3 regions of the Ruegeria sp. CK1 genome follow, and region 2 is predicted to be linked to each of the others. Evidence: riboswitches for the same ligand, from Rfam matches in the RefSeq annotation. Region 2 holds a riboswitch; each other region holds the start of a gene.
The links. A riboswitch is a leader RNA that binds a small molecule or an ion and turns the genes downstream of it on or off. The one in region 2 is predicted to bind cobalamin.
Positions count from the first base shown of each region.

Region 1 (10,260 bases), on a different contig from region 2:
AATAGTTATTCAATTCGGGAACCGGACCCCACAGCATATTGGCATCCGGAGACCAGATCATCGGCCCGTTGATCACGCGCTTTACTCCGGCGTTGGCGGCGACGGGTACACGTTCAGTGGCACGGATCACGTTTTCCATAATCCGATCCAAATCGTCAGGGAACAGGTCATGGGCAAAGTCCAGCGGCGTGCCGTCTTCAGCCCAAAACTTCATGTCCTTTTCATAGGCACCAATCAGCAACCCGTTGCCTTCTTGACGGAAATAATACTCACCATCCCGGTCGGCGATCGACGGAAGACGGCGGCCCAGATTGGCCACTTCGTCAATTGCCTCGGTCACAAAATACTGGTGCTCTGTCGGCTGTAACGGCAGGGTCAGACCTGCCAGCGCCGCCACTTCGCGGCCCCAAAGGCCGGCGGCATTGACCACCCACTGCGTTTGGATGTCACCTTTGGGTGTGCGTACGATCCAGCTGCCGTCGGGCTGCTGCTCGGTCCCGGTCACCGGGCAAAAGCGTTCGATGGTAGCACCCATTGCACGGGCGCCGGCGGCATAGGCATAGGGCACGCCTGAGGGGTCCACATTGCCGCCATCAGGTTCATACATAATGCAGCGGATATCATCGAACTGTGCAAGCGGATGCAGTTCTTGAGCCTTCTCACGGCTGACTTCGTAGAAGTTTAACCCATAAAAACGGGCCTTTGCCTCTTGCAGGCGCAGCTGGTGTTCGCGTTCTTCCGTTTGTGCCAGATATAGCGAACCAGGCTGGAACACACCGCAGCTTTGGCCGGTTTCCTTCTCCAGCTCTTTATACAAGTTCATCGTGTAATGCTGGATACGGGTAATGTTGTTGTTGTCGTGCAAACCGTGAATGTTCGCCGCCGCGTGCCACGTTGACCCAGATGTCAATTCATCTCGTTCCAGCAGCACCACATCTTTCCAGCCCAGCTTGGCTAGATGGTACAGGATCGAACATCCGGCAAGGCCGCCACCGATTACGACTGCTTGTGCATGAGTTTTCATGGGTTTTCTTTCCTGTAAAGGTCTGGACCTTGGTGGTTTTCATGCTGCCGCGTAAACCGATTTGCGGTGCGCGGCAGCGCCGCGCGCCTGACGCACTTCTGCCTACACACACAAGTTTCGATTTCTAGCATCTGGAATCATCCATGCAGAGGCATCATTCCAGAAAGTTATATGAACCAGCCGCCGAAAACTCTCACAAAAAAAACGGGGGCATTGCCCATGCGAGCGTTGATTGAAGGAATCGCGTGACCGCTGACGATATCTATGCGGCTTAACCCTATAGGCCGTCGTTCGCCGAAGTCGCATGGTCATTGCACACCTTGCTCTTTTGGACCCTATACATCTGGTATTTCTCTCAGTATGGACAGCGCTTCGACGTTGATCCGTCTGTTGGACGCTCTGAGGGTGGCCGCAGCACCCAAAAGGGCCGAACCATGAAACAATCCATTGCAAATGCCCTTTCACGAAAAGGGTATACCACACTGACTCCAGTCCAAGAGGCTGTGTCGGCACCAGAGCTTGAAGGGCGGGATCTGCTTGTCTCGGCCCAGACCGGATCGGGTAAAACCATCGGCTTTGGATTGGCCATCGCATCTACCATTCTGGGTGGTTCAGATGTCTTTGATACCAGCGCTGCGCCCTTGGCGCTGGTCATCGCCCCTACAAGAGAGCTTGCGATGCAGGTCAAACGAGAGCTTGGCTGGCTTTACTCAGACGCTGGCGCTTTCATAACATCCTGCGTTGGCGGTATGGACATGCGTGATGAACGCAGGGCGCTCGCCCGCGGCGCGCATATCGTTGTGGCAACACCGGGGCGACTGCGCGATCATATCATGCGCGGCTCAATCGATCTGACAGAAGTACGAGCTGTAGTGCTGGACGAGGCCGACGAAATGCTCGACCTGGGATTCCGCGAAGATCTGGAATTTATCCTTGAAGAAACGCCAACAGACCGGCAAACCCTACTGTTTTCAGCCACTGTCCCCCGCGCGATCGCGAACCTCGCAACCCGATATCAAAGAGGTGCTGAGCGTGTGAGCACAGTCAGTGAACGAACCCAACATGCCGATATCGAGTATCGCGCTTTAAAGGTCGCCCCACGTGACGGGGAAAATGCGATCATCAACGTTTTGCGGTTCTACGAGGCCCCAAACGCCATTGTGTTTTGCAATACGCGCGCCATGGTGGGGCGCCTGACCGCCCGATTGTCGAACCGTGGGTTCTCGGTTGTTGCTCTTTCCGGAGAACTGACCCAGGGGGAGCGATCAAATGCCCTGCAGGCGATGCGTGATGGACGGGCCCGGGTCTGTGTTGCAACAGATGTCGCGGCACGCGGGATTGACCTGCCAAACTTGGATCTTGTGGTTCATGCCGAGTTGCCCAACAGCCATGAAACCCTTCTGCATCGTTCGGGTCGGACCGGGCGTGCCGGTCGTAAGGGCGTCAGCACTCTGATCGTCGCTCCTGCATCGTTGAAAAAAGCCGAACGGCTTCTGAAATTCGCCAAACTCACAGCTCAATGGGGCGCAGCACCGTCGGCTGAAGAGGTTAACACACAAGATTTAACGCGGATGTTCGGCTCGGAGGATTGGGAGGCAAACATTGCCGACAGCGAGCAGGCTTCGGTGGAAGAACTTGTGTCAAAATTTACACCAGAGCAACTCGCAGCTGCGTATGTCCGTCAATACAAACGCCAACATTCCGCACCTGAAGAACTCAGCGAAGTAACTGCCAATTCGCCAAAGGCACAGGCAGCTTTCGGACCGAGTGTGTGGTTCTCGCTATCGGAGGGACGTAAACACAACGCTTCCCCGCGTTATCTGCTGCCAATGGTTTGCAAAGCCGGAAATATCACCAAGGCCGATGTCGGAGCAATCCGCATCGCAGAGGATGTGACCTACATTGAAATTCGCGAAAGCAGTGTTCCCGGCTTTTTGGATGCTATCGGACCAGATATGAAGATCGAGGGCACAAAAGAGGTCGTACGGCTGAACACGGCACCGGATTCGTCTAAATCTATAAAGCCCACCCCCAAGCGCGGCACACAAACGAAAAGACGCCCTGCAAATTCGGAAGGCAACCCTCCTCGCCTCGCCGAACCTCAACCTGCCAAACCGCGCAAAAAGAAAGCGAACGCAAAACCTGAAAAGGTCGAAGCAAGCGCCAAGCCCAACCGTAACAAAACCAGAGACGCCGGTAGGACAAAGAAAGAAAATCGAGATTTCAAACCCAAGCGCCCGAAAGGCCCACCGCCGCCCAAGGGAAAACCAAACAGCAAGAAAAATCGTGCTCGGGCGGCTGCATCGAACACCGGGGGCAACAGCGTACCGATGCGCAAGAAGTAAGTTAATGTATGCGCGGCCTCTGTCCGCTAGAGAAAGAAGAAAGGGAAGCCCGCGTCTGTGGCTTCCCTTTTTGTCAGATGTCGACTTCAACCTTTCCAATCGGGTTCGAACAGCAGGCAAGGATATACCCCGCCTCTATGTCGTCTTCAGATATCCCGCCATTGTGAACCATGTGAACCTCGCCACGGTTTTTCTTCACTTTACAGGTTCCGCAGACGCCAAAAGTACAACCCGAAGGAATGTTCAGCCCGACCGAGCGCGCAGCAGCCAGAACCGTGTCGGTCTCAGCAACCTTAGCGGTCACGCCCGAGGTTGCGAATAATATCTCTGCGTTACTGTCATCATCTGGAATGACATCGTCCAGTTTCGGCTGATCCGCTTCCGTTTCCACAGGCGCGCCAAAACTTTCCTGATGATAATTGGCCATGTCAAAGCCCAGACCAGAAAGCGCATCACGCACCGCCTGCATGAAGGGTTCCGGCCCGCAGCAATAGACCTCACGGTCGAGATAGTCGGGCGCCATTAGGCCCAGCATCAATTGGTTGAACTGGCCCTGAAATCCGGTCCAGGGGCGGAATGAGTCGGCCTCTTCAACTACGAACTTTAAGTCCAAGCCATGCGTCCGGCTGGCCATCTGTTCCAATCGCTGACGGAATATGATTTCCGAGGGCCGCTTGGCACAGTTGATGAACACAATGTCCAGATCGCGCCCTTCGTCCCACATGCAGGTGGTCATCGACATCAACGGTGTGATGCCCGACCCGGCCGAGATGAAAAGGTATTTTCCTGCATTGCTTTCAGCATTTGTGAAAAGTCCAGCTGGGCCAATCGCTTTCACCCGCATGCCGGGTTGCAAATTGTCCAACATCCAGCGCGTGCCGATACTGTCGGATTGCGCCTTGGCGGTGATCGTGATCGACCGTGGCCGCGACGGAGACGACGAAATGGTGTACGTGCGATGCACCATTCCGCCCGGCTGGCCCGGAGCAGGGATTTCCAAGGTTAGAAATTGCCCAGGTTGATACGCAAATTGCGCCCCTGAAGGCGCGCGAAACGAAAAGCTTGCAGTATTTGGCATCTCGGGAACCACCGAGACACATTCCAGTGTTTCACTGTCTTGCCAGACAGTTGCTGGCACGCTGACATCTTTCATTGTGATCACTCCGCTGCCATCGCGTCGGGTGCCAAATGATTAGCCAGTTTGCTGCAGTACCAGTCGACAAACTGCAGCACACCCGATTCCTGCGTGGTCGAATAGGGACCAGGCTCATATGCCGGACTGTTAATGCCTTGCTGATTGTCTTCAACGACCTGACGATCTTCGTCATTGGTTGCCATCCAGACTTCGGTCAGTCGTTTAAGATCGTAGTCGACGCCCTCGACGGCATCCTTGTGAACCAACCATTTCGTCGTAACTTCGGTTTCTGTTGGGCTGATTGGGGTGACACGGAACATGATCGAATGATCTGCAAGAAAGTGGTTCCACGTGGTCGGATAGTGAAACTTCAACAACGACCCGGCATCAGCAAACGGCGATCGACCCAACCAACGACGCACGGCGGACTTGCCGTCCATCGTGTAGCTTTCAGCACCCTCGTTCAGAGGCATCCGGGCAAAACGGTATTGCCCATCACCATGCAAATAGAACTGCGAAGGTAATCCCGCGGCCTCGCACCGATCAAAATGGGCTTGCATGCGAGGTGGGGTTTCACCGCCCTCTATACCGGTTACAGCGGGATCGTCCGGGAACGTGCGGCACAGCGCCGGATGATTGCCGCCACAGTGATAACATTCGCGATTGTTTTCCCAGACCAGCTTCCAGTTGCCGTTCTCGATGATCGAGCTTTCAAAGGCCACTTTGGCATTCACCAGGTCGTGCGGTTCAAGATAGGGCCGGGCAGTGTCAGCGAAAGTATCAAAATCCGGGGCAGTGTCCGCCAGACAAATATAGACAAGTCCTGCCAGTTCCCGGCAGTGAACCGGCTTCAACCCATGTTGTTTTGGTTCAAAATCCGGACCCATGTCGCGTGCCCACAGCAGAGAACCGTCCAACTCATAGGTCCACTGATGATACGGGCACACAAGCTTAGGTGCATGGCCCTTGGCGGCCTTGCAGATAATCGAGCCGCGATGACGACAAGTATTGTGAAACGCACGGATTTGGTTGTCTGCACCACGTACAATAATCACGCGATAGGCACCTATAGTATGCGTCACATAATCACCGGACTTGACCAATTCACACGCCGGAATCGCAAACAGCCAATCGCGATAATGAATGGTTTCAAGATCGGCCTGAAAAACCTCTGAATCGGTATAAAAGGCTTGTTCCAGTGCGTAGCCCGGCGTTCTGCGGGCCAAAAGGGTTTGGATATTGCTCACTTCTAGCTCTCCTGCCGCGCCCCGCGGCGTTGCTTGGGCAGATGACAAGCAGGAGCCGTCCGCAGGCGCGCGAGGACCGCCTCCGAAACACATGCCCCCACCGCCACCCGCGGTTTGACGTATCCATGAGGCTGGTTTCCGGACTTCGAAGGGGCTTGCGCCTGAGTTCAGCACCTTCCCGGGATCCTCGTCCCAGTGGTTGATTGCCGAATCTGACCTTCGTTACCGTTGCGGGGGCAGTGCCGGAATTTCACCGGCTTCCCAATTCTCCACTGTCTGAGAATCAAACAGCAGCACCTCACGTGGTCAGGATATTTCCGAAACCCAAATGCGCTGAGAAGGTTGCGACAATTTCAAATCCAAAACAGACATAGTGAGTTTGGACCTAAGCCTGCGATAAATGACGCGCCAAACCCACGGGGCCAATAGCAAAGGCACCATGAATTTGCTGACGTCTTTTGCTATTTCCTGATATCTGACTGCCGAAACCAAAGTAGCCGAACTGTTTCCGAGATCATAACTAGCCGCAGCAAGTATTGTATGCGCCAAATACCTAGAGCTTGCTGGAAGTTGAGTTCGGGCTTTTTTCGCAAACTTGCGAAAGTTCGAAAGGAAGGGATCAACTTCTGAATTGGCGGTACATAGTTTAATATCCCGCGTCGGGCATTTCGGCGAATTCTTGCCCCCTCAATACGGCGCACTTTTGTCGCAAATTCCTTCAAGCTACTGCGGGCAGGGTGTTGAACTATCGCATCGGCGGCAAACACAATCGGTTCCCCAGCCGCAGTCGCCCGGTCGTTCCATTCCATATCACCGCCCGACAACACATCGCCATTAAATAGACCGATACGGTCAAACATGTATCGGCGCACTATAAGGTTGGCAGTGACCGCGCGGCCTCTCTCAACCCATTTTTGCTGCGCAAGTCCAAGGTGGTAATCGTACAGCTCCACAGAACTCCATTCGGAGCCATTTGGAATAAGTTGAACGTCGCCCCCAAAGCGGCCAATGTCTGGGTGTTGATGTGCGATACGCAGACCGCTTTCAATGTATCCCGGGACGGGCAGACAATCTGAGTCCGTGAAGAACAACAAATCGGCTTTCGCAGCAGCTATTCCCTTGTTACGCGCGGCATAAGAGCCTGGCTTGCCCTCTGTGATAACCCGCGCATTTGAAGGAAGCCGGAAATCTTTGGGAATACAGTCAGAAGAAGCATTGTTCACAACAATGATTTCAAATTTCTCTGGACCAAGAGTCTGACCCGCAAGGCAATCTAGACAGGACTGCAGTTTGTCCCAGCTATTATACGTCGGAATGATGATCGAAGCGTCAATATTCATTTCTGCAATCAAGAACCCACAGCGGATTGCCTATTGTTGTATTAAGGAAGATAGCGTTCTCGCCGCATATTGAGCTAGACCCAGCAGCGTATTTTCTTGACTGGAATGTGTTTAGCCAGACTCAACAGCATTGGAATACTGATGGTCGTACAACGCGCGGAAAGCACCGTCATTTTTCAGCAACTCTCTGGCGCTTCCTTTTTCTACAATTTGCCCAGCCTCAATCACCACGATTTGGTCAGCGTGAAGGATTGTGGATAGGCGGTGCGCTACAATAATGGTCGTCCGGTTTGCGGTCAGCCTTTGCAAGGCTTCTTGCACAAGTTTTTCAGATTTAGAGTCCAAGGCACTAGTCGGCTCGTCCAGTAACAAAATAGGGCTATCTCGCAACAAGGCTCGGGCAATGGCCAGGCGCTGCTTTTGCCCACCGGACAGGAACGCCCCATTTTCACCTACATATGTGTCAAAACCGTCTTCCAAATTCATTATGAAATCGTAAGCATTGGCAGCTTTTGCTGCTTCGATTACATCCTGGCGCGAGGCCCCTTCCCTTCCAAGCCGGATGTTGTCCGCAATAGATGCTGAAAACAAAAAGGTTTCTTGGCCGACAAACGACATGTTTGCGCGCAAACTTTTAAACGAGGCATGCTTGACGTCTTGGCCGTCAATCGTAACTTGACCGCTCTGCGGGTCGTATAGCCGAAGTGCAAGATTCAGAATGGTTGACTTGCCGCCCCCCGACAACCCAACCAACGCCGTTGTTTTTCCAGCATCAAAAGTAAGAGAGAGGTCTCTGATTATCGGCTCACTGCTGCGATAGCTGAAAGTTACATTTTCAAACTTCACTTCCTTTGGACCATCAGGCAACACTTGCGGGTCGTCTCCTTCGGCCAAAGTTTCGGGCTGATCAATAATATTGAACAACATACGTACGCGACGCAATCCAATCTCAAGTTTGACGCGAACGCGTGTCAGTCTTTTGGCTGGTTCATACGCCATCATCAACGCGGTCACAAACGACATCAATTCACCCGGCGTCGATCTCCCCGACCCAAAAATGTTGGCGGCACTCAAACCAATGACCGATGCAATGGCAAATCCCGCTAGAATATCCATCAGAGGGCTGGTGGCTGCTTGCAGGCGTGCAAGTTTATTTCGGCGTTTCTCGACACTTTTGACGGACTCGTTCATCCGTTTGGCCATTCGTTCTTCCAGCCCGAACGACTTGATGACCCGGATACCCCCAGATGTTTCCTGGATCACTTGCATGATCGCCCCAAGGGACTGCATTTCCATATCGGCAATCTCTCGAACTTTTCTCAACAGCGTCCTGACGCCCCATATCGCAAGAGGACCAATGACCAATGTAAAAAGCGATAACAGCGGTTGCTGGTAGAACATGACCGCCAGCAACCCAATCAAACTCAATGTGTCGCGAACGGCTGTCGTCACAACAACCTCAATAACCTGGCGTGCAGCCTGGGCAGATTGCGTGACCTTTAATAGCAGGTTGGAGCTTTCTGTGAGGTTAAAGAAAGATACACCCTGACGAAGCAGTTTGTCGTAGAGCTTGATCTGCTGGCGCGAAACAATTCGGTTGCCTGCGCGTGTTAAAGAGACAACCTGAACGTAGGTCGCGACCCCTTTGATCAGAAAGATCACGAACACCGCAATGGAAACACCCAGAACCTGAGACGCGTTATCCGCTTCGAACAAAGAATCTACGACATCTCGCATAATAAAGGCGACGGCGGCGGTCGTAGCTGCGACCAAGACCATTGCAATGATGGCAATGATGTATAGGGTCATCTGAGATCTCAGATTTTCCCTGAGAAGACGCCATAAGACCGAATTGTTCAGCGTTTCTGCGATTTTCAGTTTTGTGTTTTGCAAAGCAAAATTCCAACCCGTCCGAAGTGGCGTCATACCTGATAGAATTCAGGCTGCGATGCAACCCGGTTTAATTTCTTGTAGTCCTGTTCAGACTATACCCGAATTTCATTCGTATAGTCTGTTGCCAGAATTAAGTGCTGTGAAGTTCGCCTTCACAGTATTGAGCTTTTGCCGTTGATCCTCGGTTCTTTCACGCAATCTTGGGATGGTGATGTAATGTGTCAACGCCCGAGCGAGTTTTTCCAGCGAAACGATCAGTTGGCCGGAATGGGCAAAACGACAGGATGAACAGATTAAGATAGCGGCCGCCTTTGATGTAGTAACTCAGCGCACCGATAGCGTGACCCATCCGCCAGATTGAAATGACCTCCGTCCTCTCCGCGACCGCAAACTGATGCCTAAAGTTCAAAACACAAAGTCCTCTTTACTGGTTTCCCTAAACCGAGTTCAGAAGGGCGGGTTCAAGTCCTAGATGGCGTCGATTTCTGAAAGCGCCTATTAAGCCTAGAAACTCATGCAGAGACCGGTATCTTAGGAAAACAATCAGAAAACCGGTTCGTTCAATGCTATACGAAAGGTTTAGCCAGCCCTCATGGATCGTCGTTCGTCTCATTTGAAGATTACTGTTGCGGCCCTGACAAGGCAGCGACCAGAAATGTTGGCAAGCTTGCTGGTAAGTTGGGGAGAGATGGGTCTTCCAGAAAACTGTTCCGTTCAGTGTCTTATCGTTGAAAACGATACGGCACCACACAGTGAAGCCGTCGTTCGATCCTACGGGGATGTATTGCCAAATGGCGCACTCCTTTTGTATGCGCTTGAGAAGGAACCAGGAATACCATTCGGTCGCAATCGAGCTGCACACGTTGCGATCGAGTCCGGATCAGACCTGTTGTGCTTTATTGATGACGACGAAACAGTCGCTCAGGATTGGCTTGAACGGCTGGTGACCGGATACAGAAGCAGCTCAGCCGTTCTTCTGGGCGCACCTCTGCGTGCCGCGGAACCCTCGGGAAATGAAACAAAACTACAGCAATTAATGCTGAGCAACATCAGTAATCGATACCTGACGAAGGAAAGGGCGGCCGCCAAACGGGCTACACTAGAAAATACTGGCGGCGTCACGGTTGTAACCAACAATTGGTTAGGCGAAACTCGGCTGTTCACAGACCACAACATTTGGTTTGATGAACGCATGCGGATGACAGGTGGCACCGATGCCAAATTCTATTATGACACCGTCGCCGCAGGATTACCTTCTGGTTGGGTGCAAAACGCG
Region 1 covers NZ_JBQFPX010000003.1:14,067-24,326, forward strand. The annotation lists gene ACR0L3_RS09445 (GcvT family protein) at 1-1,024, opposite strand, end outside; gene ACR0L3_RS09450 (DEAD/DEAH box helicase) at 1,459-3,369, shown strand; gene ACR0L3_RS09455 (FAD-binding oxidoreductase) at 3,443-4,522, opposite strand; gene ACR0L3_RS09460 (aromatic ring-hydroxylating oxygenase subunit alpha) at 4,528-5,751, opposite strand; cobalamin riboswitch at 5,864-6,067, opposite strand; gene ACR0L3_RS09465 (glycosyltransferase family 2 protein) at 6,213-7,091, opposite strand; gene ACR0L3_RS09470 (ABC transporter ATP-binding protein) at 7,203-9,017, opposite strand; gene ACR0L3_RS09475 (glycosyltransferase) at 9,577-10,260, shown strand, end outside.
Region 1: linked by a shared signal. The riboswitch ahead of ACR0L3_RS09460 (aromatic ring-hydroxylating oxygenase subunit alpha) and the one ahead of ACR0L3_RS19705 (hypothetical protein) in region 2 are both predicted to bind cobalamin.

Region 2 (10,260 bases):
GGGAATGCGCAACTCGTCCGGGCCGACGCCGTCCAGCGCGGATAAGGTGCCGCCCAGAACGTGATAACGGCCTTTGAACACGCCCGCGCGCTCCATTGCCCAAAGGTCGGCGACATCCTCGACCACGCACAGCTCTCCGGTCGCGCGGTCCTCGCTGTTGCAGATGTCACAGATATCGGTGGTGCCGACATTGCCGCAATTCAGGCATTCGCGGGCTGTTACGGCCACTTGCTGCATTGCATCGGACAAGGGCGTAAGCAGCAGGGCGCGTTTACGGATCAGGTGCAGCACCGCGCGGCGGGCCGAGCGCGGACCAAGGCCCGGTAGCTTGGCCATCAAGTCGATCAGATTGTCGATGTCGCTGTTCGAACTCACCGCATATGCTCCTGCAAAAGGGCCGGGCAATTGGGCCCGGCCTTGGGATCGTCAGGAGTGTCTATCAGAACGGCAGCTTGATGTCTGCGGGTAGGCCCATGCTTTCAGTGAGTTTTGCCATCTCGGCCTGAGAGCGTTCAGCGGCTTTGGTCTGGGCATCTTTGATAGCGGCCAGGATCAGATCCTCGACCACTTCTTTGTCATCGCCATTGAAGATCGACGGATCAATGTCCAGCCCCTTAAGCTCACCCTTTGCAGTGGCCGTGGCCTTAACCAAACCCGCACCGGATTCGCCGACCACCATGATGGTGTTCAACTCTTCCTGCATGTCGGTCATCTTGGTCTGCAAATCCTGCGCGGATTTCATCATCTTGGCCATGTCGCCCAGGCCACCTAGTCCTTTGAGCATTGCTCTTCTCCTGTCATGCGGTTTGTTTTTTAAATACGGGGGCTATCTCTGCGGTACAAGGGGCAGAGATGTTCCAGCCTGTCGCCAAAGGCACTAGGGCGTTTCGGTATTCGTGGATGGTTCGTGACAAGCGTGGAAGTGTTCTTTTTTGCGCATGGACCAACGTTACTCTTCTTCGAACGGGTCCCATTCATCCTCAACCTCGGGCAAGGCTTCGGTTTCAACTTTTGCGGCGCGTTGTTCCGGTGTTTCTATGTGTTTGATCCGCGCCTTTGGGAATTGAGCCAAAACGGCCTGCACCAGCGGATGAGTGCGGGCTTCGGCCTTCAATGCCTCCTCAACCGCGTTTTCCTTTTCATAAATCGTCTCACCGCCGCCAGCGTTGACAACTGTCACCGCCCAACGATTGCCCGTCCAGCGCTGCAAGACCGAACCCAGACGTTGGGCAAGCTGCGGCGAAGCGCGCTCGGTTGGTTGAAATTCGATACGTCCGGGTTGGTAGGCCACCAACCGGAATGAGCGTTTGACTTCGTCAAGCAGGACACCATCGCGGTTAACCCGGATCAGTTCGACCACGTGATCGAAAGTTGGATAGCGCGCCAACGCGGTTTGCGGGTCCTGCGCCAAAGCGGCACTGGGTGCACCCGCAGCACCACCTGCGGGCGCCGCGTAGGATGATGCCATTGGTGCCTGTGCTTGCACCGTGGTCTGTGAGGGTGCGGGTACTCCGCCACCTGGTCCGCCATTCGGGGGCGGAGGCGGCGTGTCCTGCAGACGCTTGATAAGCTCTTCCGGGGTGGGCAGGTCGGCCACATGGGTCAGGCGTATCACTGCCATCTCGGCGGCCATCATGGCGTTTGGCGCAGCGGACACTTCTTCAAGCGCTTTCAACAGCATCTGCCACATCCGTGTCAGAACGCGCATCGGTAGCGCCTCGGCCATCTGCTGGCCACGTGCGCGTTCGTCCGGTGAAACAGTTGGGTCTTCTGCCGCGTCGGGCGTGATTTTGACAACTGAAACCCAGTGGGTGATCTCAGCGAGATCGCGCAAGACAGCCAATGGGTCGGCACCTTCGGCATATTGCCCACCCAACTCGGTCAACGCACCCGCTGCGTCTCCGCGCAGGATCATGTCCATCAGGTCCAGAACTCGACCGCGATCCGCAAGGCCCAGCATCGCGCGCACCTGATCCGCGCTGGTTTCCCCAGCCCCGTGTGAGATTGCTTGGTCCAACAGCGAGGTCGCATCCCGAGCCGATCCTTCCGCTGCACGGGTGATCAATGCTAGCGCGTCATCCGCGATCTGAGCATTTTCGGCCGCAGCGATCTTATTAAGCAGGCCGATCATGTCTTCGGGCTCGATCCGCCTCAGATCGAACCGCTGGCAGCGGGAAAGCACAGTCACAGGCACTTTGCGGATTTCTGTCGTCGCAAAGATGAACTTCACATGCTCTGGCGGTTCCTCGAGCGTTTTGAGCAGCGCGTTGAAGGCGCTGGTCGAGAGCATGTGAACTTCATCGATGATATAGATCTTGTAGCGCGCGCTTGCAGCGCGATAGCGAACGCTGTCGATGATCTCGCGGATATCATTGACGCCGGTCCGACTGGCGGCGTCCATTTCCATCACGTCGACATGGCGGCCTTCCATGATCGCGACGCAATGCTCGCACTGACCACAAGGTTCAGTGGTTGGACCGCCCTTGCCGTCAAGGCCAATGCAGTTCATCCCCTTGGCAATGATCCTAGCAGTGGTTGTTTTGCCCGTGCCGCGGATGCCCGTCATTATAAAAGCCTGCGCGATACGGTCCGCCTCGAACGCGTTTTTCAGCGTGCGCACCATAGCATCCTGACCGACGAGGTCGGCAAAGGTTTCAGGGCGGTATTTGCGGGCAAGAACCTGATAGGCGGGGCTGGGCGTGTCGTTCATGTCTGCTCTGTCGGATTCGGTTCAAGAATGCAGCGTAGAGACCCCTGCGCCCCACGTCCACAGCCGCCGAGGGCGAATTTTGGTTTGCAAGTCAAAATGCCGGTTTTAATACCTGCGGAGGAGGCCCAATTTTGAGTCAGTTCGCAATAAATTCTGTACAGGTCGGGAATGGCATTGTCGCGTTGTCGCCATTGCCAGGCGGCAGTGGAAAATATGATGGCGATATGGATGCACTTCGCAAATGGCAGCCGGATTTGGTAATTTCGCTGACCACCGATCTTGAGATGTTGCAAGTTGGTGCAAGTAATCTTGGGAGCGACCTTCGTACTGAAGGGATCGAGTGGGTGCATTTGCCGATTGAAGATTTCAGCGCTCCGTCCCCTGCGATTAACGCGGCTTGGACCGAGGTCAGCGCAACAGCAGCGGACATTCTGGCTCGCGGTGGCCGGGTGCTGGCGCATTGTCGTGGTGGCTGCGGCCGGTCGGGGATGATCGTCCTTCGCCTCATGGTCGAACACGGCGAACATCCCACCGCAGCGCTACAACGCCTTCGTGCGGTGCGGCCCTGTGCTGTAGAAACCACCGGTCAGTTAGACTGGGCCGCGCGCCCTCAGCAACCCAGCTAGAGAGCCACCCGCCGATCGACGTCCTTTGCTTGCCGTGGTGCGAGTGTTGAAACCTCAAGCATGGCGCAGGGTGGGTTGGCCAAAGTACCAGCGGGGCGCATAACTAAGTCGAGGCCGAAAAGCATGTCCGCATAATCGTCGAGCGTTTCTATCGAAGTATCGTCGTTGGTGCCGCAAAAGACCCGAATTTGATCCTTTTGCGCCCGGAACCGTGCGGTGCAACCCTGCGCGCAATAGCCCAACTCACTGCTGCCGTCGAATTCGAATTCTGGAGTGGTTGCAGGAACAGCGGTCTCTACGGCCTGTACGACTGCACGGGCCATTTGGGCCAGAGCCGGGCAAGTCTTGCCGGTCTTCTGACACACAGTTGCTGTGAATTGGTGTGTCTTTGTCTTCCAGATCATATTGCGCCCTCCGCGCATTGGTCGGGGGACGTGGAACAGGCGTCACAGCGTGCTGACAACCTGCCCGGACACCCCGCCCGAGTTTCGGTTTTAGTTCGATGGCAGGTCTCCTGACTTGCGGGTCGTCGCTTTGCCGACCTTCCCAGCCTTGCGGCCAGTGGTGTTTCGGCATTGCTCACCGCTTACAGTTGCGGGGGCAGTCGCGGCCTTGGTCCGTTCCGGTTTTCCGGGCAGAACCGCACCGTGTTCCCTTTTCATCCCGCCCCTAGGATCGGGGTCGAGAACCATCACGTAATCGCTAGCGGGTTCAACAGGTCTGAGTCAAGCAGCCAATTCGAGCGGGAAGTGGACGTGCGGTCAACTTGAAACAGGATTGACTTGCGGCGGCAAACCATGCGGATTGATAGGTGAACTAAACAGTTCAGATCGAGGGCAAGATGCTGGATTCTGCGCAGGCCGTATTAACCGAGGATTTTCTCTTTCCTTCCGGTACGACGCAGTTGTCGGCCCGATTGTATATGCCGGTGGTCGATGTTGGGACCGCCGTGGTGATCCACGGCGCGACTGGTGTGCCGCGAGAATACTATCAGCATTTCGCCCGCTGGCTGGCTGCCGAGCATCGCATGGCCTGCCTGACCTACGATTATCGAGATGTGGGCCATTCTCTGAGCGGATCTTTGAGGGCGTCGCGGGCCACAATGGCGGATTGGGCCCTGATCGACATGCCCGCGGCCCGAACGGAAATGAGGCGACGCTTTCCCAACGCCCAGCAGTGGAGCATAGGCCATTCAGTCGGAGGTATGCTCGGGCCGATCCAGCCTGATATTGAGCAGATTGACCGGATGATTTGTGTTTGTTCGGGCCCAGCGACGGTGTTAGAGCACCCTTGGCCATACCGAGCAGCGGCTTTGTTTTTTTGGTACGGTCACGCGCCTCTGGCCGCAAAGGCATTGGGCTATTTGCCGGGTAAGGCTTTGGGGTTTGGGGCGGATTTACCCGCCAGCGTCTATTGGCAATGGCGCAGCTGGTGCATTACGCCGCGCAACTATTTTCCCGAAATCGGCGTTACGCTGCCCGAAGCACGGTGGGCGCAGTCGGGGACACCGGTCGATCTTTTCGCTTTCGCGGACGACAGCGTTGTGCCGCCGAAAGTGGTTTGGAGGCTGGCTGACCTGTATGGGCCTAAAGCGCGACGCCACCTTCTATCACCTTCTGAGTTTGGTCTGTCCGAGATTGGGCACATCGGTGCGTTTGCCCGCCGCAGCGCAGCCGTCTGGCAACGGTTGATCGACTGAATAAGGTCGCACGTTGGCGCATATCATTTCGGGAAATAAGTGAGAGGTTGGACATCGACCCAAGCGGGGCTCGTTGTGGCTGCTTCCTTCCGGACCTGACCAGGTTGGCGAGGCGCTCGCCCGCGCCAACCTCTCAATGGCCGATATAGGCAATGACCGACGGAAAGACAACCCGTCAGAACGACAAGCGGATCATCAGAAAGCCGTCTTCATCGTTGCCGATTACATGCGGGTTGTGTTCTGCCAATTCTTCCAGTTTTGACTGGGCTTTGGGTCCAGTACGCAGCAACGCCTTAGCGCCGGGTTGCGATGTCAGATGAAAAGAGCGAGGTACTTGCTCCAATGGGTCTGGTCGAAGGTCTCGGGACAAGTAATCCTGCAAAATATGTTGAATCGGTAACACGGGCAGAGCGATGGGTTCCGCCTGTTCGACAAACGGAAAGTGACCGCCGCCATTAGCGCGGTAATTGTTGGTGGAAACCACAAAGCGCTGATCGAGGGTCAGGGGACGGCCGTCGAATCTGATATTCTGAACGCGTCGGTGTGCCGGGTCGGTCAGACGTCCATTGGCATCAAAACGGTGAGGTTGCGACAGGTCGATCTGATAAGTAAGTCCTATCAAGACGTCAAAGTTATGCCCCGCTCGGTCAGACGCGACCAGTTCCGACTGTTGTCCGGGCAAAATCTGATTGTAAACCCCGGCGGACATTTCCAGCCAATCGATGATCTGTTCAGTAGTTACTGCGACCGCCCGTAATTCGTTAGGGAATACATAAAGGTCGTTGACGTGACGCAGGCACAACTGACCAGAAGGAACATCAGTGTAATGTTTCGGACCAGCGCGGCCTCCGAACTTTGACGGTGCGACTGCTGACAGCAAAGGCAGTTCCGCGAGGCTTGCTTCCTGTAAATAGGGACGTAGGGCCGCCACTTGGGCGGCTGCAATCAAAACAAGACCCGGGTCAGTGACGCAAAAGCTGAAATAGCTGTGGAAAGAGTGATCACTGTAGCCAACCGGTTGCGCGGTGCGTTGGCGCGTTTCCGTGTGCGCCGTAGAAAAAAGTCGCTTTAGACCACGATCTTCGGCGATTGGTGACGGCGTTTTGTTCGGCATTGCAGGGCAGACCGATCGCAATTCGCTTTTGTGGTCCTGAACGCTCGATCCCCCGTTGTTCCCGCGGTGCAAAACTAGGTCAATTACCCCTAGATGCGATCCGGCCGCGCCTGGCATCACGACGGGTTTCCCGTGCACTCGGCCCAAAGCTGCGTCGACGTGTTCCAATCCACTGTGCGACGAACCTGGCAGTGTAAGGTGCGAATGGCCCGCGATCAAAGCGTCGATGCCGTCGATGGCCGCAAGAGGGATGATCGCGTTTTCCAGATCAGGTGCTGGGTCAACGGGTCCAAGGCCGGTGTGGGCTAAAGCCAAGATCAAGTCGCATTTCTTTGCCGACAATTCCCGCACCTTTTGCTGGGCGCATGCCAGGATATCGTCCACGACGACCATGTCCTGAAACCGATGCGCTTCCCATTTTGCGGTTTGAGGCGGCAGTACAGAGAATACTCCAATCTTCAGCGAAACTTCTTCGTCTTCGACGATTATTGTCCGGGTCAGAACAGCTTGGTCACGCCACGTAGACCTCACATCCCGACGATGTGCATTGCTGCAAATCACCGGGCAGTTTGCGTCCGCGATCACGCGATCCAGAACATTCAGGCCAAAACTGAAATCATGATTCCCCAATCCGATTGCGTCGTAGCCGAGATCGTTGAACGCGCGCATGAGGATGTGCGGTGCATTTGCCAATTCAACCGCCCATTCTCCAACCGGCGTCCCTTGCAGTGAATCTCCGTTGTCAAACAACAAAACGATAGCGCCATCTGTTTCAGCTTCGTGTCGAGCTGTGCGGATTAGGGTGGCCGTGCGACTAAGGCCAACTGCGGGATCGGGCTTATCAGAATAGTAGTCGAAGCCCTGCAAATTCATATGGAGATCGGACGTCGCTAGAATCCGGATTTTCAATGATAAGCGCGATGCGGGGGGAAGATGAGGCAAATTTCTACTTTTGGCAGTTATGTGTTAAGCACTTTCTCCAAAAAGCATAGTCATTGCAACTTGTAACGCGAACCTGCGCGCATTTGACGGGCTAAGGTTTCTACGCGTTGTGAATTGCCATTGCACTGTCACGGTAGCCGTGGCAGCCCTGTGCCGACGTTCCAGAGGATTTTCGATGAAACACGCAGAACTTGTGACGTTTGGCAGCTCCGGCCTAGATCGCGCAGCGCATATTCGGATCGATGCCGAGAAGTTAACACAAGTGCGTGCTCATCCGAAGGCATCCTGCCTTCTGTTATGGCGCGGAAAACCCCTGGTTCAGGGCGAAGGGCTGGACCGGTTGGGGCTTATTCCTATGTCTCACGATCTGGTTGAGAATGGACCGGGCGGAAGCATCGAAGAACCCGTCTTTTTGGGTATCTCAGATGAGGTGCCGGTCTTTGCTCTGGATATCTCGGATTGGTCACCCGACGAGATGGATATGTCGCAGGTCGGGGGTTTCGTCGACGCATCGGAACAACAGCATCCTGACCTGCCTCTGGGCCATGTCTTTGCCGAGCTGCGCCGGATCATGACCCACTTGTCCGCACGGGACGCGGAACTGGCTGCGGCGGCTAAGGCCGTCATCGGTTGGCACGAAACCCATCGGTTCTGCGCGCGCTGTGGCGCGGCCAGCGAGGTCTCGCAGGCAGGGTGGCAACGCCGTTGTCCCGAATGCGGAAGCCGGCATTTTCCGCGCACAGACCCAGTGGTTATCATGTTGATCACACACGGGGATTCAGTGCTGATGGGGCGGTCTCCGGGCTGGCCAGAGGGGATGTATTCGCTGCTGGCGGGCTTCGTTGAACCCGGCGAAACGCTGGAGGCTGCCGTCAGACGTGAGGTGCTGGAAGAGGCTGGGGTACCGGTTGGCGCGGTTAGTTATTTGTCAAGCCAGCCTTGGCCCTTTCCGGCGTCGCTTATGTTTGGCTGCGCGGGTGAGGCGCTTTCTCGCGAAATTACCATCGATCCGGTTGAAATCGAGGATGCGATGTGGGTCAGCAAACCCGAGATGATGCAAGCCTTTTCCGGCGAACACCCCAAATTGTTGCCTGCTCGAAAAGGCGCCATTGCACATTTTCTGCTGAAAAACTGGCTTGCGGATACTTTGGACTGACAATCTACTGACGTTATTAGGGAAGAAAAACACGAGCCGCCATGCAGTTTACAGCGCGCGAAGATATCGAAGCCCCTATCAATGCGGTGTTCGAAATGGTTGCCGACTTTGAGCGTTTCGAGCGAATGGCGATGCGGCGCGGGGTTGAGGTGCGGCGGCTGTCGGGACACATGGGGGTCGTACCGGGAACGCAATGGGAAACCGAGTTCAAATTGCGTGGTAAACCCCGCCATGTCGCAATACAGATGGCCGAGTGTACGCCGCCGTCGCATATGCGATTTGAAGCGTCTAGCAAAGGCATGAACGGAATGACGACGGTAGAGTTTCTGGCGTTGTCGCAGCGCCGCACCCGTCTGAGCATCGAGATGTCGCTGGCCGCCAAATCCCTACCTGCCCGCCTTTTGCTGCAATCGCTTCGGCTGGGTCAGGCCAGATTCCGACGTCAGTTTCAGGTACGCCTCAGCGAGTTTGCCCGCGAGATAGAAGCGCGTCATCTTCATGGCGGGCGATAGAAGCGCAACACCCTAAGATATGTGGCTTCATTCAGGCCGATCATTGAAAGCCGTCAACCGCGCGGCTCGGCGGCGGGGTAGACGCCCAGTACTTCGACGTTTGTGGTAAAGTGCTCCAGCTCTTCCATCGCAAGTTGCACGTTGCGGTCGTTGGGGTGACCGACGATATCAGCGTAAAACTGGGTTGCGGTAAAAGAGCCGTCGACCATGTAGCTTTCAAGCTTGGTCATGTTTATGCCATTGGTCGCAAAGCCCCCGAGCGCTTTGTATAGAGCGGCAGGAATGTTGCGAACCTGAAATACAAAGCTTGTAATCATGCCATGCGGTCCGCGCCGGGACAGGTCTGCCTGCCGCGACATGACCAGAAAACGGGTCGTGTTGTTGTCCTGATCTTCGATATGACGTGCCAGCACGTTCAGGCCATAGATCTCCCCAGCCAGTTCGCTCGCCAGCGCCGCCGAATGCAGGTCGCCCTGTTCCGAGACTTCGCGCGCAGCGCGGGCATTGTCGGGGCTGACGCGACCTCGGATGTTGTGCTCTTTAAGAAAACCGGCGCATTGCGGCAACAGAACGAGGTGGGAATGCGCCTCGGTTATGTCCGTCAATGCCGCGCCCGGAACCGCGAGTAGATTTATGTGCACGCGCACAAAGGCTTCATCGATGATGTGCAGTCCACTATGGGGCAATAGGCGGTGGATGTCGGCGACCCGGCCGTAGGTGGTGTTCTCGACAGGCAGCATCGCCAAATCAGCCTCGCCTGAACGAACCGATTCGATCACGTCCTCAAATGTACGGCAGGGCAGGGCCTCCATATCGGGTCGGGCATTGCGGCAAGCCTCATGACTATAGGCGCCGGGTTCTCCCTGAAATGCGATGCGATTGGTCATTTGGTCGATTCCGTGCAACAAGTTCGTGAATTGGGCGTTTAGTCGCGGTGTCTATACCTTGCCTCTTGCAAGGGGAAGCCTTAGACACCCCGCAGACAGCTGAAATGGACACGCGATCAATGTTCGACACGATGACAGTTACCAAGGCCGCAGCAGGCCTGTTTGGCACCTTCCTGGTGCTGCTTCTGGCCAAATGGGGCGCTGAAGTGCTTTACCATGCGGATGGCCATGGCGAGACGGCCTCATATATTATCGAAACCGAAAGCGCGGGTGAAAGCGCTGACGGCGAAGAGGTGGTCTTCGAGGACATGCTGGCCGCTGCTGATCCTGAAAAAGGCGCCAGAGTGTTCCGTAAGTGTACCGCTTGCCACAAGCTGGAAGACGGCGCAAATGGCACCGGTCCTTACCTCTATGCGATTGTGGACCGCCCTGTGGCGAGCGCCAAGGGTTTCACCGGCTATTCGGCTGCAATGCAGGCACACGGCGGCAACTGGACCCCCGAAGCACTGGACGCGTTCCTCGAGCGCCCAAGCGCCTATATCTCGGGCACCTCCATGAGCTTTGCTGGCCTGAGAAAGCCTGAAGAGCGCGCCGATCTGATTGCTTATCTGCAG
Region 2 covers NZ_JBQFPX010000013.1:44,656-54,915, reverse strand. The annotation lists gene recR (recombination mediator RecR) at 1-375, opposite strand, end outside; gene ACR0L3_RS19720 (YbaB/EbfC family nucleoid-associated protein) at 440-784, opposite strand; gene ACR0L3_RS19715 (DNA polymerase III subunit gamma/tau) at 950-2,710, opposite strand; gene ACR0L3_RS19710 (protein-tyrosine phosphatase family protein) at 2,842-3,336, shown strand; gene ACR0L3_RS19705 (hypothetical protein) at 3,333-3,740, opposite strand; cobalamin riboswitch at 3,824-4,044, opposite strand; gene ACR0L3_RS19700 (alpha/beta hydrolase family protein) at 4,178-5,035, shown strand; RNA gene ffs (signal recognition particle sRNA small type) at 5,073-5,171, opposite strand; gene ACR0L3_RS19690 (5'-nucleotidase C-terminal domain-containing protein) at 5,211-7,058, opposite strand; gene nudC (NAD(+) diphosphatase) at 7,267-8,247, shown strand; gene ACR0L3_RS19680 (SRPBCC family protein) at 8,289-8,759, shown strand; gene ACR0L3_RS19675 (prephenate dehydratase) at 8,813-9,646, opposite strand; gene ACR0L3_RS19670 (c-type cytochrome) at 9,766-10,260, shown strand, end outside.

Region 3 (10,260 bases), on a different contig from region 2:
AGGGCGCGGTGGCCGCGTTGTCCGGCCCGCCGCAGCGCGTCTTTCTGGCCGTTGGTCGTTTGCACCTTAAGGACTTTGCCGCCCAGCCCCAGCATCATTACCTGTTGCGGCTTGTGGATGAACCCGATGCGATCCCCTTGCCGAATTCCGAGGTGGTAGTCTCGCTTGGGCCTTTTACTGAGGCTGGTGACCGGGCACTTATGCAGCGCCACGGGACTGAGCTGGTGGTTTCCAAGAACGCTGGCGGTACCGGAGCGCGGGCCAAGCTGGACGCGGCGCGGGCGCTGGGCGTGCCGGTGCTTATGATCGACCGACCGACCCTGCCGCAGCGGACCGAATTGTCGAACGTGACAGAGGTTCTGGACTGGCTGGATCATTCCGGCGTGAACCTCGGAGTATAGACGATCGGAGCGCCGTCCCGCTTGATTACACGAGTCAACGAGGAACCGACGATCACAACAGTCTGCATGTCGGCCATGTCGGGTGTCGCCTCGGCCAGTGTCGAAACCCGGATCGCCTCGTCTGGGCGTGAGACGGCGCGCGCGAAGAGGATCAGACGCTCGGGCTCGCATTCTCCGCGCAGGATTTCCAGCGTTTTCACAAAGCCTTCGGGGCGGGATTTTGATCGAGGGTTGTAAAACGCCATCGCGAAATCCGCCTGCGCGGCCAAACGCAGGCGCTTTTCGATCAGGGACCATGGTTTCATGTTATCGCTTAGGTTAATTGTGCAAAAATCATGCCCCAGCGGAGCCCCCGCACGTGCCGACGCGGCCAGCATCGCCGTGATCCCTGGCAGCACGTCGATGGGAGTGTCGCGCCATTCGGCGGGGCCGTTTTCCAGCGCTTCGAACACTGCTGCCGCCATGGCAAACACGCCCGGATCGCCCGAGGATACAACAACCACACGCTTACCTTCAGCCGCCATCTGCAACGCGTGTTGGGATCGGTCGATCTCTACTCGGTTGTCACTGGCGTGCAGTGTTAGACCGGGGCGTTCCGCAATTCGCGCGACATAGGGAATATAGCCGACCACATCCGTGGCCTCGGCCAGCGCGGCGGTCACTTCGGGCGTCACAAGGTCTTCGTTACCCGGCCCAAGGCCCGCGATTTTAACCCAGCCGCTCATGGCCGCCGACCTTGACCATGAACGATGATGATCGAAAAATACGGGGTCGTTTTTTCAGAAGCCTCGGACAGTTTTGTCACCGTTTGGTTGGGCATCTGCGCGAATTCCACGATCCACGCACGGTCATAGAGCCCCGCCGTCTTAAGCGCTCGTTTCACCTTGTCGATATTGCGCCCGATCTTCATCACGACCAAAGCGTCGGTCTCAGCCATGCGGCGCGCCAAAACGTCTTCGGGCAGGGTACCGACCAGCACGGTCAGCACGTCGTCGCCCCATGTGATCGGGTTGCCTGTCGCGGTCCACGCGCCAGACATGCCGGTAATTGCAGGGACAACTTCTACATTAGCTTCGTCTCTTAAGCGGCTATAAAGATGCATGAAAGATCCGTAGAAAAATGGGTCCCCCTCGCACAGAACAACCACGTCCTCACCCTGGTCGGACAGAGCCTTTAGGTGTGCTGCGCAATCTTTGTAAAAGGCTGACAGCATCTCGTTATACCGCGGATCATCCAGCGGGATTTCAGTGGTAACCGGGTATTCCATCGGGAATTCAACCGCACCTTCAGGGATCATCCCGTTTACGATCTTGCGCGCCTGACCGTCGCGACCTGGTTTGCGAAAAAACGCAACATGGCGCGCATTACGCAGCAGATGGTCTGCCCGAACGCTCATCAGGTCGGGGTCGCCGGGTCCAAGGCCCACGCCGTATATTTTGCCAGTACTCATTCCGCGCGGCTCGCGATTGCGTTGATGGCGGCGACAGTGATGGCACTGCCGCCCAGCCGGCCCTTGACGATGCACGAGGGTACAGGCTGTGCCTCCCACAGTGCGTCCTTGGATTCGACTGCGCCGACGAAACCCACTGGACAGCCAATGATTGCAGCAGGGCGTGGGCAGTCGGGGTCTTCCAACATATTCAGAAGGTGGAACAGGGCTGTCGGGGCATTGCCGATTGCAACCAGCGCACCCTCCAGATGCGGACGCCACAGCTCCAACGCGGCGGCCGACCGGGTATTGCGCATCTCGGCGGCCAAGGGGCGCACGCGCTCGTCATGCAGGGTGCAAATCACCTCGTTATCGGCTGGCAGACGAAAACGAGTGACGCCCTCGCTGACCATGCGTGCATCGCACAGGATCGGGGCACCGCCTTCCAGCGCGGTCCGGGCCGCTGTCACGAAGCCCGGCGAGAAATGCACGAATTCTTCCAATCCGACCATCCCGGCGGCATGAATCATACGTACAGCGACCTGTTCCTCGTCGGCGTCGAACCGAGCCAGATCGGCCTCGGACCGGATCGTGGCAAAGCTCTCCTTGTAGATCGCGGCGCCATCGGTTTCGTATTCATAGGGCATCAGGTCAGGTCCATGGTCTTGAGTGTTTCGAGTGTCAGGCCGCGCTGGCAGGGTTCATCCCCTGCGCGACCATTTTTGACAAGGTCAAATCGCCCTTCGCGACCGACCAGAGTAACGTCCGCAGCCCCCATTCGCGCACAGCCTTTGGCGCAGCCCGAGACATGCAGGTTGCCAGAAACCCGTGGTGCCAACACGCGTGCTATTTCACGGGTTTCCACATGTGCCTGAGGGCAATATGGCGCGCCGGGGCAGGCGTCAGTGGTCATCAGGGGATCGGCGGCCGCAGTAACAAAGGCTGCTGCAGGTATCGACGCTCCGCCTTCCAACAGAAACAGCCTCCAAGGCGTGACACGCAGGGCGGATGCACCAGTGTCTTCCATCAAACCAAATAGGCGACGGGCAGGTAGTTGTCCGAAAACCGCGCCATAGAAAGCTCCCAAGTCGCAAAGACCAGGAGTCAGTGGGGCACCTAAATCCCCAGGTTGGCTGTCTTGCCACTGCTTCGGCAGACCTTGCGTGCTTACAACGCGGGCCATACGGCGGTTTTCGGGTGTCTGATGCTCAGCGAACCAATCTGACAATTCGATTAGTCGGTCAATAGCATCTGCTTCGGTCACTCGCCGACCGTTTTCGCACCCATCGGCCCGCAGTATCAGGCCATCCGCGCCGGTTTCCAGCCGTATGTCTGCAGAATCCTCTGCTAAAAGACGGGCAGGGCCGGTGTCGATGGCAAATCCGAATTTTGCAGGCAGGGTCGGGAGTTCCGACAGCCGATTGATCAACGCTTGCGTCAAACGCGCTGTTAGGTCGCCCGTTTGGTAAAGCGGTGTGACAAGGATGTTGCGCCGCACCTCAATGCCGGGCTCGGCATCCAATAGGTCTAGCTCCGCAAGCTCAGAAAGCAGTGAATGATGGTCTGCTTCTTTTACGCCACGCAGCTGCAAATTGGCACGGTTGGTCAGATCAATAGTGCCATTGCCGAAGCGCTCGGCTAATTCACACAGCCCCATCACCTGAGAAGCATTCAGCCGGGCCAGTCTGGGGCGAACGCGCACAACTAAGCCGTCTCCTGACATCATGGGTCGATGAGCACCCGGACACCAACCCTGAACGAATGGGGCGCTCATCCCAAGCCCTCCAAATCGGCAAGGATCGAGTTTCTGCGTGTGTTCCACAACCCGGCTTCCAGCAACGCGCGAAACCTGTCCTGCATGGCCTGATGCGCCTGTGGGTTCGCCTCTTGCAAGAAGGCATCCACCTCGGCGTCGCCTAGGGTCGCATCGTGATAGAGGTCGAATAAATGCGGCGCAACCGTACCCGACAGATGGGCAAATGACGCCATGTGATCCAACGTCGCCGCGATCTCGGCGGCGCCACGGAAACCGTGCCGCTGCATTCCCGCGATCCAGCCGGGATTGGCGGCGCGGGCATGCACGACGCGGCTGATTTCTTCGGGCAGGGTGCGGGCGCGCGGATTTTCAGGGTTGGTGTTGTCCAAATGATAAAGCTGCGCGTTGCCGCCGGTAAGCTTTTTCGCAGCGGCAAACCCGGCTTCATGTGTGGCGTAGTCGTTGGCCAGCAGCAGATCGGTCTCGGTCAAGTCCTGTAGGTGAACAAAACTGTCCGCATTGGCGACGCGCTCGGTGATTCCGTCGACATCTTGCGCGATATGCTCGCCTTCCAACGCAAATGAACTGGCTTGTAGCCATGCTTCCCCGGCCTGTGCACGCGCCTCATCAGTATATGTTTCGGACAGATGTGTCATGTTCAGGCCATAGCTGCCGGGAGCGGGACCAAAGACCCGCGCGGCGGGGTCTTGTCCTGCGTAGGGATTCCAGTCCGCTGCCTCATCACGGTCTGATAAGGCACGGATGGCCTGACCAAACAGCGCCGAAAGCGTCGGGAAAACATCTCGGAACAGGCCTGACACGCGCAGGGTAACATCTAGTCGCGGGCGGCTGAGGTCAGTAATTGGCAAAACCTCGATGCCCGAAACCCGCTCTGATCCATTGTCCCAAACAGGTTTGACCCCCAACAGGTGCAGTGCCATGGCGAATTCTTCACCGGCAGTGCGCATGGTGGCGGACCCCCACAAGTCCACGATCAGCCCTTTGGGATAATCGCCTTCTTCTTGCAGATGACGCCGCACCAGTTCTTCGGCCAGCTTGACACCTTGCGTATAAGCGGCGCGGGTCGGAACCGAGCGCGGGTCGGTGGTATATAGGTTCCGCCCCGTCGGCAAAACATCCGACCGACCGCGGTAGGGAGAGCCCGAAGGTCCAGCCTCAATCCGTTTGCCCGCCAGCGCGTCCAACAGCGCCGACCTTTCGGCGTTTGCAGACGGCGCAGGATCGAAATTGCTCGTGACTTCCGGCACACGACCAAAAATGTGCAGCCCGTCTCCGAATTGACTTTCCTTGATGTCACAAACGAAGCGATCAATGCGGGTGATTGCCTCGGCAGTGCAGGTGGCCTGATCAAGACCAAGGTCGCCTTCGAGTCCTATGGCCTGCGCCTCATCCCGAATATCGATTTGCAAGCGATCCCTTCGCTTGGGGTCCAGCCCGTCGGCGTTTGAGAACTCATCCAACAGCGTTTCCAACCGCACCATGCGATCCGGCGTACCGCTTTCTTTCAAAGGGGGTGGAATATGCCCCAGCGTCACAGCCCCGATCCGGCGCTTGGCCTGAGCCGCTTCACCTGGGTCGTTTACGATGAAGGGATAGATTACTGGAAGGTCTCGGATAAGTGCTTCGGGCCAGCAATCGGCGGACAGGGCAACGGATTTTCCGGGTAACCACTCCAGAGTACCGTGCGCTCCGATATGGATCAGCGCATCTGCGCCTAAGCCTTCACGCAGCCAGAGATAAAACGCGATGTAGCTGTGGCGCGGAGTGCGGGATAAGTCGTGGTAGTCGTCATCGCGTAACTCTGGTGTGCCGCGTTCGGGTTGCAAGGCAATCAAAGCCTTTCCACGCATGAGGGCATTAAAGTGGAAGGCTCCATCTGCGAAAGCTGGGTCATCCTCTGGCCGGCCCCAAACTGTTTGCAAGTCCAAACGCAACTGTTCGGGCAGTCCTTTTAGCGCGGTTAGATAGTCTTGGAGTGACCACGAAACCCGGGCGTCCAAAAGAGTATCTGCAATCGGCTCTGCGGGTGCGGTGTCGTAACCTTCGCCTTGCAGATCAGAGAGCATCGCCTCGGTCGAGGCCAGAGCATCCAGACCAACGGCATGGGCCATCTGCCAATCTTTGCCCGGATAGGTCGACAGCACGAGCGCTGGGATTTGATCCGCTTTGGGTTTGTCGTGCAGGTTCAGCCAGCCGGTCACGCGGTCAATGATCGCCTCAATCCGTTCGGGTTCTGCCCGGTGGGCGAAGCGGGAATATTCCAGATGCGGGTCGCGTTTGCCGGGTTCCTTGAATGAAGCAATGCCCGCTGATATGCGCCCATCCACTTCGGGCAAAACCACATGCATCGCCAGGTCGGCAGGCGAGAGGCCACGTTCCGCGTCGGCCCACGCCTTGCGGCGCGAAGTGGCAAGGGCGACTTGAAAAACCGGCACATTGGCAGCGTCCAAAGGTGACGTACCCGATGCGCCTTTGCCTGAAAACGAAGTGGCGTTGATTATTGCTGATGGGGCCAGCGCCACGACATGTTCGCGCAGCCATTCGGCGGCTGCTGGTGCCTTAAGAGACGGGGCAAACAAACCCACTGCGTCGAATCCACGTGCGCGAAAACGTTGTATAAGCGCGGCAACCGGAGCTGTGTCTGCTGAGGTCAGGTATGCACGGTAGAAAGTCACAAGGACGCGGTTTGTGTCCCCAGTAAAAGCCTTGTCGACCGGGATCACACCACGATCCGGGCACCACGCGCCACATTCAGGGATCGTTTTGGCCCCCATCACCGGACCGGCATATAACCCTGCGGCGAGCGCCATCTGCGCCAGTGCCGCTTGCGCTGCGACTTCTCCGCCGGTGTCACACAGATGCGCAAGGCGGCGTAGGGAAGAAATGGGCAGAGTAGAATACTCGTCAAGTCGGGTGTCTTCGCGCCCATCCGCAGGCAAAACAGCCAGCGCGATGCCTTTGGCTTGGGCCAATGCCAGAACCTGTTGAAGCCCGTAAGTCCAATATGGCACCCCACCGATGAGACGGATTAGAATGCCCTTGGCGCCTTCCAGCGTTTGCTCGACATAAGTATCGACGGACAGTGGGTGCTTGAGTGCCGTCAGGTTTGCCAGCCGCATTGAGGGCATGCGCCCTTCGGGCCCACCGCCGCGATGCCAGCCTGCCGCGAAAGCGCCGAGGTCGCTGTCCGAAAAGGACAGCACCACCAAATCCGCCGGGCTCTGGCCCAGATCGGTCGGCGTCTCGGTTTCCTCTAACCCGTGGCTTTCGCGGAAGACGACGTGCATGGTTTACTCGGCGGCCTCGGCGACACCGACGAGGATATCGCGGATCGCGGCCTCTTTGATATCGTCATGCTCGGCGATAACAACCAGACGCGAACGGCGTTCTTCGCCGGGTTCCCACGGACGGTCGTACTGGTGACGCACGCGCGCGCCTACGGCCTGCACCAACAGACGCATCGGCTTGCCCTGAACGGCGGCATAACCTTTGACGCGCAGGATGTTCAATTCGTTGGCCAGACGTTCGATATTGGCGACCAGTAGGGCCGGATCGGTCTGTTCCGGCAGCTCGACGATGATGCTTTCGAAATCGTCATGCTCGTGATCATGGTGCCCGTCGTGATGCGACGGGCGGGCGTCCATGTCATCTTCGGCTGCTGCTTCCAGACCCAGAACAACGCGTACGTCCACGGCACCTTCGGCGACTTCGACGACGGGCAGGGGGCGCGGGGCCTCGGCTGCAATGATCTCTTTGGCCTTTGCAACCCCTTCCGGACCAGCCAGATCGGGCTTGGTCAGCAGGATGATGTCGGCGCAGGAGATCTGATCCTCGAACACTTCGGACAAGGGCGTCTCGTGGTCGATCGAGTCATCGGCTAGTCGCTGGGCATCCACGGCTTCGACATTCGGAGCGAAGCGACCGGCGGCCACAGCCTCGGCATCGGCCAGAGCGATCACACCATCCACGGTGATCTTGGACCGGATATCCGGCCAGTCGAATGCTTTCAGCAGGGGCTTGGGCAGGGCGAGGCCCGAAGTTTCGATCAGGATATGATCCGGACGCGGCTCAAGCGCCATCAGCGCCTCGATTGTCGGGATGAAATCATCGGCGACGGTGCAGCAGATGCAGCCATTTGCCAGCTCCATGATGTTTTCCGCCGGACAATCCGGGATGGCACAGGATTTCAGGATATCGCCATCCACACCTACGTCGCCAAATTCGTTGACGACAACGGCCAAACGCTTGCCCTGCGGGTTCTGCATCAGGTGCTTGACCAGCGTTGTCTTGCCCGAGCCCAAAAAGCCGGTGATCACAGTGACGGGGAGTTTTTCAAGGTTCGACATGATCTCAGGCTCCAATCGGGGGGATGCGCGAGGCGCAGTTTTTGCGGAAATGTTCAGGGCGTTCGCGCCACTTCACCAGCCCATCTTCGGTGGCCAAATATTTGGTCGCGCCGTCGACGATGACCTCGACATGATCAACCTCGTTCAGGTTCTCATAAACGAAAGTCCAGCGTTCGGGGCCGCCGCGCAGTACGATGGAACAGCCCTGATCGCAGTTTGACAGGCACTCGACAGGTTTAAGCTGGATACCATCCGGCAACCCTGCATCTTCCAGCGCTTTGTGTAACAACGTGCCGGGCCGTTGTTCGTCATTTTCGATTGGCAAGCCACGGCGGCAAGTGGTGCAGACCAGCAACTCGACGGGTGCGGTCTCGGTCATGTCTCTCATCCCCCCAAATCCTCTTTTCGGGGGACGGGGTTTCATGCGGGCCACGTCTGCACATGGACCCGACACCGGAACACCCCGTCCGGTTTCAACTTCGGGCGCTGGCAGGTCTCCCGGCTTGCGGATGTCGGGGCGTTAGCCCTGGCAGATGTCCCGCCTTCCCGGCCTAATCGGCCAGTGGCATTGGGCACCCTCTCCGGTCACGGTCGCGGGGGCGGCTGCGTTTGGCGGAAAACCCGTTGACGCATTCCCTTTTCATCCACCTTAAGTGGACACCAACGAAATGGACATGCGGCACGGGCAGGGGGGTTGTCAAGCGCGAGGCGCGGGTTGAATTCGCTCAGGTCAGAAAGCGACCCGCTTGTGTCAAACTGCGGCATCCATGGTCAGCCGATCCCGCAGCCATGCGCAAAACAGTCCCGCCGCTGCTGTCGGCTGGGCAGTCCCTTGTGCGCTGATCAAATAATGCGACTGGGCAAATGGAATCGCTGGGCCTGCTATATCAATCGGTGCACCTTGCCTGATTGCATTTCGCGCAAAACGTTCCAGTATCGTCGCGTAGCCTGCTCCGGCCATGACAAGCTGTAGCGCGGCGACCGTCGTATCCACCGAATGCTGGGGCGGTTGATCTGGTGGCGTGAAGTTGTTGGCCTCAAAATACTGCGCCCAATTATCTTCGTATCCAAGTATATGAATCAAAGGCCCTTTCTGCAGGTTGCTCAGAGTCGAAGTACTGCGTCCAACTCGGTGCACTGGAACCAGCTTTTCCTCGGTCAGCTTCTCAGAGCGCACTTCTGGCCAGTCGCCGTAGCCAAGCCGGATTTCCACGTCTACGTCGCTGGGCGCTACGTTGTCATTCCAGATGTGTGAGACCAAACGCACCGGTATATCCGGGTGTTTTTGGGTAAAGTCCGGCAGTTCTGCGGCCAACCAGTAAGTTGCAGTAGAAATCGCCGCGCGGATTGTCAGGGTTTGACGTGACGCGGGGCCAAACAGGCTGTTTGTCGAAAGCGCAATGTCACTTAGCGCACGCCGAACCGTTAACGAATAGGACTGCCCCAACTCGGTCAACTCCAAACGTCGGGCGTTCCGGGTGAACAGTTTTTGTCCCAGTTCGGCTTCAAGCGAGCGTATATGCAAAGAAACTGCTGTTTGCGTCAGGCCAATTTCCCGCGCCGCCGTTGTAAAGTTCAGATGCCGTGCAGCAGATTCAAAGCTGCGGAGCCATGCGGGGTTGGGAAGACGGTCCATTAATCACCAAATTATTTTGACCATAACGAACCATATTATTCATTTTATTTCACACTAGACAACGCGGATACTCAACATGAATGCGACCGTCAGGAGGAAAAGATGAAAGTCGGTTTTATCGGATTGGGAAACGTCGGCGGCAAATTGTCAGGCTCACTTCTGCGCAACGGAATAGATCTGACAGTTCATGACTTAAACCCCGACCTGGTTGCTGAGTTCGTCGCCAAAGGTGCCACAGCGGCGGAAAACCCAGCTCAGATGATGAGAGATTGTGACGCGGTGATCACATGTCTTCCATCACCTGCTGCTTCAGACGCGGTTATGCAACAAATGCTGCCCGAAGTTGCGCCGGGCAAAATCTGGATGGAGATGTCCACGACGGACGAGGCTGAGGCCAAACGCCTCGGTGCGCTGGTGATTGAACGCGGAGGGGCTGCCGTTGATTGTCCTGTATCTGGCGGGTGCCACAGGGCGGCGACCGGCAATATCTCAATCTTTGCCGGATGTGACCGCGAAACGTTCGAGCGAATCCTGCCGTTCCTTACCACGATGGGGCGCCGCGTTCTGCACACTGGGGAACTGGGGTCGGCTTCGGTCTTGAAGGTGCTCACGAACTATCTGGCGACGGCAAACCTGATCACGTGCGCCGAGGCGTTGGTAACGGCCAAGGC
Region 3 covers NZ_JBQFPX010000002.1:503,244-513,503, reverse strand. The annotation lists gene ACR0L3_RS09105 (cobalt-precorrin-6A reductase) at 1-401, shown strand, start outside; gene cobJ (precorrin-3B C(17)-methyltransferase) at 374-1,126, opposite strand; gene ACR0L3_RS09095 (precorrin-2 C(20)-methyltransferase) at 1,123-1,851, opposite strand; gene ACR0L3_RS09090 (precorrin-8X methylmutase) at 1,848-2,477, opposite strand; gene ACR0L3_RS09085 (cobalamin biosynthesis protein CobG) at 2,477-3,604, opposite strand; gene cobN (cobaltochelatase subunit CobN) at 3,601-6,894, opposite strand; gene cobW (cobalamin biosynthesis protein CobW) at 6,898-7,953, opposite strand; gene ACR0L3_RS09070 (DUF1636 family protein) at 7,958-8,332, opposite strand; cobalamin riboswitch at 8,425-8,633, opposite strand; gene ACR0L3_RS09065 (LysR substrate-binding domain-containing protein) at 8,705-9,589, opposite strand; gene ACR0L3_RS09060 (NAD(P)-dependent oxidoreductase) at 9,692-10,260, shown strand, end outside.
Region 3: linked by a shared signal. The riboswitch ahead of ACR0L3_RS09070 (DUF1636 family protein) and the one ahead of ACR0L3_RS19705 (hypothetical protein) in region 2 are both predicted to bind cobalamin.